DNA from 2 places in the Streptomyces sp. NPDC107546 genome. Region 2 is predicted to be linked to the other one. Evidence: predicted binding sites of a transcription regulator. Region 2 holds the regulator's gene; the other holds the start of a gene.
What was found. Region 2 encodes HrcA, which represses chaperone genes, less so after heat shock. Its sites were predicted from a motif close to TTNGCACTCNGNNNNNCNGAGTGCNAA; they were not measured.
Positions count from the first base shown of each region.

Region 1: the regulator HrcA is predicted to act here: its motif matches at 3,034-3,060, upstream of groL (chaperonin GroEL).

Region 1 is NZ_JBVKBA010000018.1:126,364-132,947, forward strand. It holds gene ACZ7L1_RS25360 (glucosyl-3-phosphoglycerate synthase) at 1-255, opposite strand, end outside; SAM riboswitch class I at 448-591, shown strand; gene thrC (threonine synthase) at 610-1,890, shown strand; gene ACZ7L1_RS25370 (MoaD/ThiS family protein) at 1,943-2,218, shown strand; gene ACZ7L1_RS25375 (cold-shock protein) at 2,668-2,871, shown strand; gene groL (chaperonin GroEL) at 3,221-4,846, shown strand; gene ACZ7L1_RS25385 (NADH:flavin oxidoreductase) at 5,076-6,200, shown strand; partial or broken gene ACZ7L1_RS25390 (MFS transporter) at 6,328-6,584, shown strand, end outside.
Region 2 is NZ_JBVKBA010000013.1:147,905-154,488, forward strand. It holds gene hemW (radical SAM family heme chaperone HemW) at 4-1,236, shown strand; gene ACZ7L1_RS20835 (hypothetical protein) at 1,338-1,478, shown strand; gene ACZ7L1_RS20840 (DUF3097 domain-containing protein) at 1,456-2,268, opposite strand; gene ACZ7L1_RS20845 (MBL fold metallo-hydrolase) at 2,323-3,066, opposite strand; gene hrcA (heat-inducible transcriptional repressor HrcA) at 3,264-4,283, shown strand; gene dnaJ (molecular chaperone DnaJ) at 4,284-5,420, shown strand; gene ACZ7L1_RS20860 (nitronate monooxygenase) at 5,668-6,584, shown strand, end outside.

The DNA of each region.
Region 1 (6,584 bases), on a different contig from region 2:
GGCGGCGACCTGGGACGTGCGGTCGGTGGAGCCGGAGTCGACGACGACGATCTCGTCGACCAGCGGGACCTGCCGCACGAGGTCGTGGCGGATGGCGGAGACGATCTCGCCGACCGTCTCCTCCTCGTTGAGCGCGGGCAGCACGACGCTGACCGAGGAGCCCGAGGCTCGCTTCGCGGCCATGATCTGGTGGAGCGGGCGGTCGGTGACGGACCAGGAGCGGGTGCTCAGCCAGCGCTCGACTTCTTCCAGCACAGTCTGCGGCTCCTCACGTTCGTACGGGTGGGGGGTGAGTCGGGGACGGTCGAATGGTCTCTCTTGTGATCCATCTCGCGGTTCGGACGACTATCTCAACTCTCCCGGCCGTCGGTTACAGTCTTGAACAACGCCGGTGACCATCGCATGTCGGGGTCACCCCGGCCCGTCGCCGGCGACACAACCACATACAGCTCATCCAGAGGGGCAGAGGGACACGGCCCGGTGAAGCCCCGGCAACCCTCCAGTCGGCTCTCGTCTTCGCAGGCGGGGCTCCCGGCTAGGGAAGGTGCCAATTCCGTCTCACGGCGAGATGCGTCGTGAGGAAGATGAGGAGAAAGGGCCTCGCCTGACATGGCTGTGCAGACAGTTGCAAGCACCACCGACTCCGTGAACCTCGGCCCCGCCGCGGCTCTGTCCTGCCGCGAGTGCGGCCACCGGGTGCCGCTCGGCCCGGTCTTCGCCTGCGAGGAGTGTTTCGGCCCGCTCGAGGTCGCCTACGACTTCTCCGGCTACGACACCGAGGAACTGCGGAAGCGCATCGAGGCGGGCCCCGCGAACATCTGGCGCTATGCGCCGCTGCTGCCGGTCCCGGCGGACGTCGCCGACAAGCCGAACCTCAACCCGGGCTGGACCAAGCTCGTCAAGGCCGACAACCTCGCTCGGGAACTCGGCGTGACCGGCGGTTTGTATGTGAAGGACGACTCCGGTAACCCGACGCACTCCTTCAAGGACCGCGTGGTCGCCCAGGCGCTGGAGGCGGCGCGCGTCTTCGGCTTCACCACCCTGTCCTGCTCCTCCACCGGCAACCTCGCGGGCGCGGTCGGCGCCGCGGCGGCCCGTGCCGGCTTCCGCTCCTGCGTGTTCATCCCGCACGACCTGGAGCAGGGCAAGGTCGTCATGGCCGCGATCTACGGCGGCGAGCTCGTCGGCATCGAGGGCAACTACGACGACGTGAACCGCTTCTGCTCGGAGCTGATCGGCGACCCGGCGGGCGAGGGCTGGGGCTTCGTCAACGTCAACCTGCGGCCGTACTACGCGGAGGGCTCCAAGACCCTGGCGTACGAGATCGCGGAGCAGCTCGGCTGGGAGCTGCCGGAGCAGATCGTGGTGCCGATCGCCTCCGGCTCGCAGCTGACGAAGATCGACAAGGGTCTGCAGGAGCTGATCAAGCTCGGGCTCGTCGAGGACAAGCCGTACAAGATCTTCGGTGCGCAGGCCGAGGGCTGCTCGCCGGTGTCGGTCGCGTACAAGGCGGGCCACGACGTGGTGCGGCCGCAGAAGCCGAACACCATCGCCAAGTCGCTGGCGATCGGCAACCCGGCCGACGGCCCGTACGTCCTGGACATCGCCCGCCGCACGGGCGGCGCCGTGGAGGACGTGACGGACGAGCAGATCGTGGACGCCATCAAGCTGCTGGCGCGCACCGAGGGCATCTTCGCCGAGACGGCGGGCGGCGTGACCGTCGGTGTCACGCGCAAGCTGATCGAGAACGGCGTCCTCGACCCGGCGAAGACGACGGTCGTCCTCAACACCGGGGACGGTCTGAAGACGCTGGACGCGGTGGCCGACACGGGGCTGACCGCGACGATCCGTCCTACCCTCGAGTCCTTCCGCGAGGCCGGTCTCGTCTGATCTCCTCCCGCCACAACCCAGCAGCCGTACCCCGACCGGAGGTCATCCCCCGATGAGCGTCAACGTCCGCATCCCCACCATCCTGCGCACCTACACGGGCGGCCGGGCCGAGGTCACCGCCGAGGGCGCGACCCTCGCCGAGGTCATCGCCGACCTGGAGAAGAACCACACCGGCATCGCCGCCCGCGTCCTGGACGACCAGGGCAAGCTGCGCCGCTTCGTCAACGTCTACGTGAACGACGACGACGTCCGCTTCGAGCAGGGCCTTCAGACCGCCACCCCGGACGGCGCGGGCGTCTCCATCATCCCCGCGGTCGCGGGCGGCTGACGGTCGTTCGGACGCGCGATCCTTACCCTCGGTAACGCAGGTAACCGAGAGTTCATCGAATTGCCCTCTCCGTGAGAGAAACGGAGGGGGCAATTCTGCATGGTTGAGCGCGGTAGAGTTGGGGAACGCGCTCCCGGACTCCCCTTCCGGACCCGCGATCACCTGCCGCGCGCTCGACAAGAAGCAGCCAAAGTGTGCAGGGCTTTTGCGCCATTCATTCCCTTCGCCCGGCCCGACTTGCCCTGAATTCGGGCGAGTTCTCCGTACATTCCCGACCGGTCGGGCCCCGAATTCTCGTCCGATTGACCTGTTGCAGACGGCAGTTGGACAGATACATTCAGCCGCGGTCGACGCGTTCCGGCGCACGCCCCCAACCGTTGGGGGGTGAGGTCTGACCCGGATCCGCGAAGTGTGGATCTGTGCAAGGGCCAGTAATAGGGGAGTTAGGCATGGCTCAGGGCACCGTCAAGTGGTTCAACGCGGAGAAGGGGTACGGCTTCATCGCGGTCGACGGTGGTGCGGACGTCTTCGTCCACTACAGCGCGATCCAGATGGACGGCTACCGCACCCTTGAAGAGGGCCAGCGGGTCGAGTTCGAGATCTCACAGGGTCAGAAGGGCCCGCAGGCGGACATGGTCCGCGTGACCGCCTGATACAACGCGCCGACGACTGAACCGTTCGACGTGTCGAGGGGCTCGTATCCCGTCCGGGGTACGGGCCCCTCGGTCTGTTCGCACCCTGCTCGGACACTGGTCCGGGGCGGGTGCCGACAGGGGGCGCACCGTAGCGTTCACCTCCTCCTCCCCTCGGAGCCGCTTGCACTCGGCAGGGGCGAGTGCTAATCATTGGCGTTAGCACTCTGAAGGTGAGAGTGACAACAGAAGGACCGGGTCGGTGAGGCCGCGGGCCGGGTGGGGCAAGGAACCTCCGGCCGGGGCCGTCCGTCGCGGGCGCGGGCGCGGTCCGAAGTAATCACCCCCAGTCCTGGAGGGACCACTTCACATGGCCAAGATCATCGCGTTCGACGAGGAGGCACGGCGCGGCCTCGAGCGCGGCATGAACCAGCTCGCGGACGCCGTCAAGGTGACCCTCGGCCCCAAGGGCCGCAACGTCGTCCTCGAGAAGAAGTGGGGCGCCCCCACGATCACCAACGACGGTGTCTCCATCGCCAAGGAGATCGAGCTCGAGGACCCGTACGAGAAGATCGGCGCCGAGCTGGTCAAGGAAGTCGCCAAGAAGACGGACGACGTCGCCGGTGACGGTACGACCACCGCGACCGTGCTCGCCCAGGCGCTGGTCCGCGAGGGCCTGCGCAACGTGGCCGCCGGTGCCAACCCGATGGGCCTGAAGCGCGGTATCGAGAAGGCCGTCGAGGCCGTCTCCGCCGCCCTGCTCGAGCAGGCCAAGGACGTCGAGACCAAGGAGCAGATCGCCTCCACGGCCTCCATCTCCGCCGCCGACACCCAGATCGGCGAGCTGATCGCCGAGGCCATGGACAAGGTCGGCAAGGAAGGCGTCATCACCGTCGAGGAGTCGCAGACCTTCGGTCTCGAGCTGGAGCTCACCGAGGGCATGCGCTTCGACAAGGGCTACATCTCGGCGTACTTCGCCACCGACATGGAGCGTATGGAGGCCGTCCTCGACGACCCGTACATCCTGATCGCCAACTCCAAGATCTCCTCGGTCAAGGACCTGCTCCCGCTCCTCGAGAAGGTCATGCAGTCCGGCAAGCCGCTGCTGATCATCGCCGAGGACGTCGAGGGCGAGGCCCTGTCGACCCTGGTCGTCAACAAGATCCGCGGCACCTTCAAGTCCGTCGCCGTCAAGGCCCCGGGCTTCGGCGACCGCCGCAAGGCCATGCTCGGCGACATCGCCATCCTCACGGGCGGCGAGGTCATCTCCGAGGAGGTCGGCCTCAAGCTGGAGAACGCGACCCTGGACCTCCTGGGCCGCGCCCGCAAGGTCGTCATCACCAAGGACGAGACCACCATCGTCGACGGCGCCGGCTCCGCCGACCAGGTCTCGGGCCGCGTCAACCAGATCCGCGCCGAGATCGAGAACAGCGACTCCGACTACGACCGCGAGAAGCTGCAGGAGCGCCTGGCGAAGCTGGCCGGCGGCGTGGCCGTCATCAAGGCCGGTGCCGCCACCGAGGTGGAGCTCAAGGAGCGCAAGCACCGCATCGAGGACGCCGTCCGCAACGCGAAGGCGGCCGTCGAGGAGGGCATCGTCGCCGGTGGTGGCGTGGCCCTGGTCCAGGCGGCGCAGAACTCCTTCGAGAAGCTGGACCTCGAGGGCGACGAGGCCGTCGGCGCCGAGATCGTCCGCAAGGCCCTGACCGCCCCGCTGACCCAGATCGCCGTCAACGCCGGCCTCGAGGGCGGCGTCGTGGTGGAGAAGGTCCGCAACCTCACCCCGGGCCACGGTCTGAACGCCGCGACCGGTGAGTACGTGGACATGATCGCCGAGGGCATCATCGACCCGGCGAAGGTGACCCGTTCCGCGCTGCAGAACGCCGCCTCCATCGCCGCGCTGTTCCTCACCACCGAGGCCGTCATCGCCGACAAGCCGGAGAAGGCCGCCGCGCCTGCCGGTGGCGGCATGCCGGGCGGTGACATGGACTTCTGATCCTTCCGAGGATCGGTACCAGTCCTTCCGTACGAGGGCGGCACTCCCTGTCTGTGGCAGGGGGTGCCGCCCTCGGGCGTGTCCGGGATCGCGCGGGCCACCAGCCCGGCCGGGAATGTGGTGCAGCCGGGAATGTGGGGCAGCGCATAGGCGGTTGCTTCAGAAGCTGCAACAATGCGCGCGCACATACCAGTCGGTTAAACACAGCGATCCCCGAGGAGCCCCTCACGTGACCGTCACCACTCCCGCCTCCCGCGCGGCCCAGATCCTCTCCCGCCCGATCGCGCTGGGTGGCCTCACCGTCCCGAACCGGATCGTGATGGCGCCGATGACCCGGATGTTCTCCCCCGGCGGCATTCCCGGCGAGGACGTGCGCGCCTACTACGCGCGCCGTGCCGCCGCCGGTGTCGGGCTGATCGTCACCGAGGGGACCTACGTCGGCCACGAGTCGGCCGGCCAGAGCGACCGCGTCCCGCGCTTCCACGGCGAGGAGCAGCTCGCGGGCTGGGCCGAGGTCGCCGAGGACGTGCACGCCGCCGGCGGCACGATCGTCCCGCAGCTGTGGCACATCGGCATGGTCCGCAAGCAGGGTGAGCCCCCCGTCGCGGGCGCCCCCGCCGTCGGACCGTCCGGCCTCGTCACCGCGGGCGCCGAGCCGACCGGCAAGGCGATGACCCAGCAGGACCTGGACGACGTCATCGACGCGTTCGCCCAGGCCGCCGCGGACGCCGAGCGCATCGGCTTCGACGGCGTGGAGATCCACGGCGCCCACGGCTACCTCGTCGACCAGTTCCTGTGGGCGGGCACCAACCGCCGCACGGACGCGTACGGCGGCGACCCGGTGGCCCGCACCAAGTTCGCGGCCGAGATCGTCGCGGCGGTCCGCGAGCGGGTGTCCCCCGACTTCCCGGTGCTCTTCCGCTACTCGCAGTGGAAGCAGCAGGACTACACCGCCCGGCTCGCCGAGACCCCCGAGGAGCTGGAGGCGATCCTCACCCCGCTCGCGGCGGCGGGCGTGGACGCCTTCCACGCCTCGACGCGCCGCTACTGGCTGCCCGAGTTCGAGGGCTCCGACCTCAACCTCGCCGGCTGGACGAAGAAGCTCACCGGCAAGCCGACGATCACCGTGGGCTCGGTGGGCCTGGACGGCGACTTCCTCCGCGCGTTCCAGGGCGAGGGCGCCCCGGTCAAGACCCTCGACAACCTCCTGGACCGACTGGAGTCGGAGGAGTTCGACCTGGTGGCGGTGGGTCGGGCGCTGCTCCAGGACCCGGAGTGGGCGAAGAAGGTCCTTCAGGGTCGCTTCGACGAGCTGGGCGCGTATGACGCGGCCGCGCTGAAGACCCTGCACTGACGAACGGGGAATGCGGCCCCTCGCCCTTCGGGGTGGGGGCCGCACTCATGGGCGGCTTCGCCGCGTGGGGTGTTCTCCGGTCCCGTTCGCTGCGAATTCGCGTGCTTAAGTCGATCAATAGCAATAATTGGTGATGATGGCCGTGGCACCGATCTCCGCGACCGTCTCCAAGGCCCGGGGGCCGAAGACGACCCTGATGATCGGCGCGCTGATCGTGGCCGCCGGCTACGTGCTGAACATGGTGCTGATGGACCAGGTCTGGCACTTCGTCCTGGTCTCCTGCGTCATCGGCGCCGGGCATCGGCTTCACCTACGGCTCCATGCCCGCGCTGATCATGGGCGCCGTGCCCGCGTCCGAGACCGGTGCCGCCAACAGCCTCAACA
Region 2 (6,584 bases):
GACATGCCTTCCGCACTCCCCGACGGCGAACCGGTCCCCGACGACGGCGCGCTGCCCGCGCACGCGCTCGCCGGGTCCGCCGAGCGCCCCCTCGGGTTCTACCTCCATGTGCCGTACTGCGCGACGCGCTGCGGCTACTGCGACTTCAACACGTACACGGCGACGGAGCTGCGGGGCACGGGAGGCGTCCTCGCCTCCCGGGACAACTACGCGTCGACCCTGATCGACGAGGTCCGCCTGGCCCGCAAGGTGCTGGGCGACGACCCGCGCGAGGTGCGCACGGTCTTCGTCGGGGGCGGTACCCCGACGCTGCTGGCGGCGGAGGACCTCGTACGGATGCTGGGGGCGATCCGCGACGAGTTCGGCCTCGCGGAGGACGCGGAGGTGACGACGGAGGCGAACCCGGAGTCGGTCGACCCGGCGTATCTGACCACCCTCCGCGACGGCGGCTTCACCCGGATCTCCTTCGGCATGCAGAGCGCCCGCCCGCACGTCCTGAAGATCCTGGACCGCACCCACACCCCGGGCCGTCCCGAGGCCTGCGTCGCGGAGGCGCGGGCGGCGGGCTTCGAACACGTGAACCTCGACCTGATCTACGGCACACCGGGGGAGTCGGACGACGACTGGCGGGCCTCCCTGGAAGCGGCGCTGGAGGCGGCTCCGGACCACATCTCGGCGTACGCGCTGATCGTGGAGGAGGGCACGCAGCTCGCGCGCCGCATCCGCCGCGGGGAGATCCCGACGACGGACGACGACGTGCACGCGGACCGGTACCTGATCGCGGACGAGGTGCTGGGGTCGGCGGGCTACGACTGGTACGAGGTCTCGAACTGGGCCACGTCGACCGCCGGTCGCTGCCTGCACAACGAGCTGTACTGGCGAGGCGCGGACTGGTGGGGCGCGGGTCCGGGGGCGCACAGCCACGTGGGGGGCGTCCGCTGGTGGAACGTGAAGCATCCGGGGGCGTACGCGGCGGCACTGGCGGCCGGGCGGTCGCCGGGAGCCGGGCGGGAGGTCCTGTCGGAGGAGGACCGCCGGGTGGAGCGGGTCCTGCTGGAGCTGCGGCTTCGGGAGGGGGTGCCGTTGGCGCTGCTGCGGGAGGAGGGGCTCGCGGCTTCGCGGCGGGCGCTGGGGGAGGGGCTGCTGGAGGCCGGTCCGTACGAGGAGGGGCGGGCCGTACTCACACTGCGGGGGCGGCTGCTGGCGGATGCGGTGGTGCGGGACCTGGTGGACTGATCACTCCGGGGGTGAATCCCAGTGGAACGGGGTTCGGTCCCCAACCTCGTTCGTAGGCTGCCGCAAAAAGGACGCGGCGGATGTGGAGGCCACGGAGAGCTGTGGACGAACGTGGAGTCGCAGAGTTCCTCGAGGGGTTCGAGCCGCCCGACGGACTCAAGGTGGAGCCTCTGCCGGGGGAAATCATGATGATGGCCAGCCCGAACCCGGCGCGCAACGTCAAACCCCACCGCTACCCGTGACGAAGTCGATCAACTCCTCCACCCTCCCCAACAACTCCGGCTCCAGGTCCTTGTAAGACCCCACCCGCTTCAGGATCGCCTGCCACACCGCGCCGGTGTTGTCCGACGGCCACCCCAGCGCTCGGCACACCCCCGTCTTCCAGTCCTGGCCGCGCGGAATCCGCGGCCATGCCTCGATCCCCAATGCCGCAGGCTTCACCGCCTCCCAGATGTCGATGTACGGGTGTCCGACCACCAGCGCGTGCTCGCTCGTCACCGACTGCGCGATGCGCCATTCCTTCGTGCCCGGCACCAGGTGGTCCACCAGGACCCCGAGGCGGGCGTCCGGGCCCGGGGCGAAGGACGCGACGATGGACGGCAGGTCGTCGACGCCCTCCAGGTACTCCACCACCACGCCCTCGATGCGCAGGTCGTCGCCCCAGACCTTCTCGACCAGCTCCGCGTCGTGGCGGCCCTCCACATAGATCCGGCCGGCGCGGGCCACCCTCGCGCGCGCCCCCGGGACGGCCACCGAGCCCGACGCCGTGCGCGTGGGGCGCTGCACCGAGGGCTTGGGACGGACCAGGGTCACCGTCCGGCCCTCCAGCAGGAAGCCCCCCGGCTCCAGCGGGAACACCCGGTGCTTGCCGAAGCGGTCCTCCAGCGTCACCGTGCCGGCCTCGCAGCGGATCACCGCCCCGCAGAACCCCGTGCGCGGCTCCTCCACCACCAGGCCGGGTTCCGCCGGGACCTCCGGGACGGGCTTGGGCTTCTTCCACGGCGGGGTCAGGTCCGGAGAGTACTGGCGCATTCGGATGACGATAGGAGAAGGCGACCGGGAGGTCCCACGACACGCCGGGAATCGCTACGACACGCCGAATCGGGCCGCCAGTTCGTCCCGCTGGGCCCGTACGAACCCCGCATCCACCACCGCCCCGTGCCCCGGCACGTACACCGCGTCCTTCCCGCCCAGCTCCAGCAGCCGGTCCAGCGCCGCCGGCCAGTGCGAGGGGATCGCGTCCGGGCCCGCCTGCGGTTCGCCGGACTCCTCCACCAGGTCCCCGCAGAACACCACTTCCGACTCCCCGGGTTCCCCGGGGACGAACACCACCAGGTCGTGGGCCGTGTGGCCCGGCCCCACGTTCGCCAGCAGCACCTGCACCCCGCCCAGGTCCAGCGTCCACTCGCCGGAGACCTGGTGGTGCGGGCGGACCAGTGCGTCAGCCGCCTCGGCCGCCTCCGCCGGATCCAGGCCGTTGCGCACCGCGTCCGTGACCAGTTCCCCCCGCCCGTATGCGAGCACCCCGTCGACGCCCACCGCCCCGAACACCTGCGCGCCCGCGAACGCCGTCGCCCCGAAGACATGGTCGAAGTGCGGATGGGTGAGCGCGAGATGCGTCACACGCCGGTCTCCGCCGAGCGGCGCGAGCAGCCGCTCCGCCGCGTCGCGCAACCGCTCGCCCTCGGCCAGGCTCGACCCGGCGTCCACCAGCAGCGCCGCGTCGTCGCCCACCACCAGCCCGGCCGTGCAGTCCCAGACCGGAAGCCTGGCCCGCCCCACGCGCGCACTGAGCGCCTCCCACCCGGACCCTTCCCACAGCACCGTCATACGGCGACGCTATCCGCAGCCGCCCGACCCGGCAGGACAGGCCGGTACAGGTCGGTACACCTCGGCACGGCACCGGCGCCCGCCCTTGCCGGGTGTGTACCCGACAGCCGTACACTGGGCCGGGGAATGCTGGCACTCACAAGCGCAGAGTGCCAGGGGAAAGCGTCAAGGGGACATGACCGCTGGAGGTGTGCGCGATGCTCAGTGAACGCAGGCTCGAGGTGCTGCGCGCCATCGTCCAGGACTACGTGGGCACCGAAGAGCCGGTGGGTTCCAAGGCCCTCACCGAGCGGCACAACCTCGGCGTCTCCCCGGCCACCGTCCGCAACGACATGGCCGCGCTGGAGGAGGAGGGGTACATCGCCCAGCCGCACACCAGCGCCGGACGCATTCCCACGGACAAGGGCTACCGCCTCTTCGTCGACAAGCTCGCGGCCGTCAAGCCGATGAGCCCGCCCGAGCGCCGCGCCATCCAGAACTTCCTGGAGGGCGCCGTCGACCTCGACGACGTGGTGGCGCGCACGGTGCGGCTGCTCGCACAGCTCACCCGGCAGGTCGCCGTGGTGCAGTACCCGTCGCTGACACGCTCGACCGTGCGCCACGTGGAGTTGCTGTCGATGGCACCCGCGCGTGTGATGCTCGTGCTGATCACGGACACCGGCCGGGTCGAGCAGCGCATGATCGACTGCCCGGCGCCGTTCGGCGAGACGTCGCTCGCGGACCTGCGCGCGCGGCTCAACAGCCGGGTCGCCGGCCGCCGCTTCGCGGACGTCCCGCAGCTCGTGCAGGATCTGCCCGAGGCGTTCGAGGAGCCGGAGGACCGCGGCACGGTCTCGACGGTGCTCTCCACCCTCCTCGAGACGCTCGTGGAGGAGACCGAGGAGCGGCTGATGATCGGCGGCACTGCGAACCTGACCCGCTTCGCGCATGACTTCCCTCTCACCATCCGGCCCGTCCTGGAGGCACTGGAGGAGCAGGTCGTGCTCCTCAAACTGCTGGGTGAGGCGAAGGATCCGGCCATGCGGGTACGTATCGGCCATGAGAACGCGCACGAAGGACTCAACTCCACGTCCATCGTCTCCGTGGGCTACGGTTCGGGCGGCGAGGCAGTAGCGAAACTCGGCGTGGTCGGACCGACCCGCATGGATTACCCGGGAACGATGGGAGCGGTACGAGCGGTGGCACGGTACGTCGGACAGATCCTGGCGGAGTCGTAAGTGGCCACGGACTACTACGCCGTACTCGGCGTGCGCCGCGACGCGTCGCAGGAAGAGATCAAGAAGGCGTTCCGCCGGCTCGCCCGCGAGCTGCACCCGGACGTCAACCCCGATCCGAAGACGCAGGAGCGGTTCAAGGAGATCAACGCCGCGTACGAGGTGCTCTCGGACCCGCAGAAGAAGCAGGTCTACGACCTCGGCGGCGACCCGCTGTCCCAGTCGGGCGGCGCCGGCGCGGGTGGCTTCGGCGCGGGCGGCTTCGGGAACTTCTCCGACATCATGGACGCGTTCTTCGGCACGGCGTCGCAGCGTGGTCCGCGCTCGCGCACCCGCCGGGGCCAGGACGCGATGATCCGGCTCGAGGTCGAGCTGGACGAGGCGGCCTTCGGCACGACGAAGGACATCCAGGTCGACACGGCCGTCGTCTGCAACACCTGCAACGGCGAGGGCGCCGCGCCCGGTACGTCCGCGCAGACCTGTGACATGTGCCGTGGTCGCGGTGAGGTCTCGCAGGTCACCCGGTCCTTCCTGGGCCAGGTCATGACCTCCCGGCCGTGCCCGCAGTGCCAGGGCTTCGGCACGATCGTCCCGAACCCGTGCCCGGAGTGTGCCGGTGACGGGCGCGTGCGCTCGCGCCGGACGCTCACCGTGAAGATCCCGGCCGGTGTCGACAACGGCACCCGGATCCAGCTCGCGGGCGAGGGCGAGGTCGGCCCCGGCGGCGGTCCGGCCGGCGACCTGTACGTCGAGATCCACGAGCTGCCGCACACGACCTTCCAGCGCCGCGGCGACGACCTGCACTGCACGGTCACCATCCCGATGACGGCGGCGGCCCTCGGCACCAAGGTGCCGCTGGAGACGCTGGACGGCCTGGAGGAGGTCGACATCCGTCCCGGTACGCAGTCCGGGCAGTCGATCCCGCTGCACAACCGCGGTGTCACGCACCTGCGCGGCGGTGGCCGGGGCGACCTGATCGTCCACGTCGAGGTCCAGACGCCCACCAAGATGGATCCGGAGCAGGAGCGACTCCTGCGCGAGCTGGCGAAGCTGCGCGGCGAGGAGCGGCCGCAGGGTCAGTTCCAGCCCGGGCAGCAGGGGCTGTTCTCGCGGTTGAAGGACGCGTTCAACGGGCGCTGACGTGTTGGCACCCGGCGCTGGAGGGGCATCCGGCGCCGGGTGGCCGTTCCCGGGGGCTGCGCCCCCGGACCCCGCTTCGACCTGAACGGCCTCGTCCTCAATCTCCCCAACCCTCGTGGAGCAGGCGGAACCCCGGACGGGCTGATTTTCGCCGCTCCAGGCCGGCTTCATACGTTCTCTTTCCTCCGGCGTATGCCACGGTACCGGTGGATTCGGACTCGTTCGAAAGACGTGACAACATGCCGTCATGTCCTCCCTGACCGATCTCTTCCCGCACCCGATCGTGCAGGCCCCCATGGCCGGCGGCGCCTCCGTGCCGCAGCTCGCCGCCGCCGTGTCCGAGGCCGGTGGCCTGGGGTTCCTCGCGGCCGGGTACAAGACCGCCGACGGGATGTACCAGGAGATCAAGCAGCTCCGCGGGCTGACCCACCGCCCCTTCGGCGTGAACGTCTTCATGCCGCAGCCTGAGTACGCGGACCCGGCCGCCGTCGAGGTCTATGCCAATCAGCTCGCCGGCGAGGCCACCTGGTACGAGACCGAGCTCGGCGACCGCGACAGCGGCCGTGACGACGGCTACGACGCCAAACTCGCCGTCCTCCTGGACGACCCGGTCCCGGTGGTCTCCTTCCACTTCGGGGTCCCGGCCCCGGAGGTCCTGGACTCCCTGCGTCGCCTGGGCACCCTCACCCTGGTCACCGCGACCACCGCCGACGAGGCCCTGGCCGTGCAGGAGGCCGGCGCCGACGCGGTGATCGCGCAGGGCGTCGAGGCCGGCGGCCACCAGGGCACCCACCGGGACAGTCACGAGAACGACGGCGCCGGCATCGGGCTGCTCCCGCTCCTCGCCCAGGTCCGCGAGACCGTGAGCATTCCGGTCGTCGCCGCCGGAGGCATCATGCGCGGCAGCCAGATCGCCGCCGTCCTCGCCGCGGGCGCGAGCGCCGCCCAGCTCGGCACCGCGTTCCTCGCCACGCCCGAGTCCGGTGCGCACCCCGCGCACAAGCAGGCGCTGACCGACCCCCACTTCGTCCGGACCGAGCTGACCCGGGCGTTCTCCGGACGCCCGGCCCGCGGTCTGGTCAACCGGTTCATGCGCGAACACGGCCCCTACGCGCCCGCCGCGTACCCCGAGGTCCACCACCTCACCTCCCCCCTGCGCAAGGC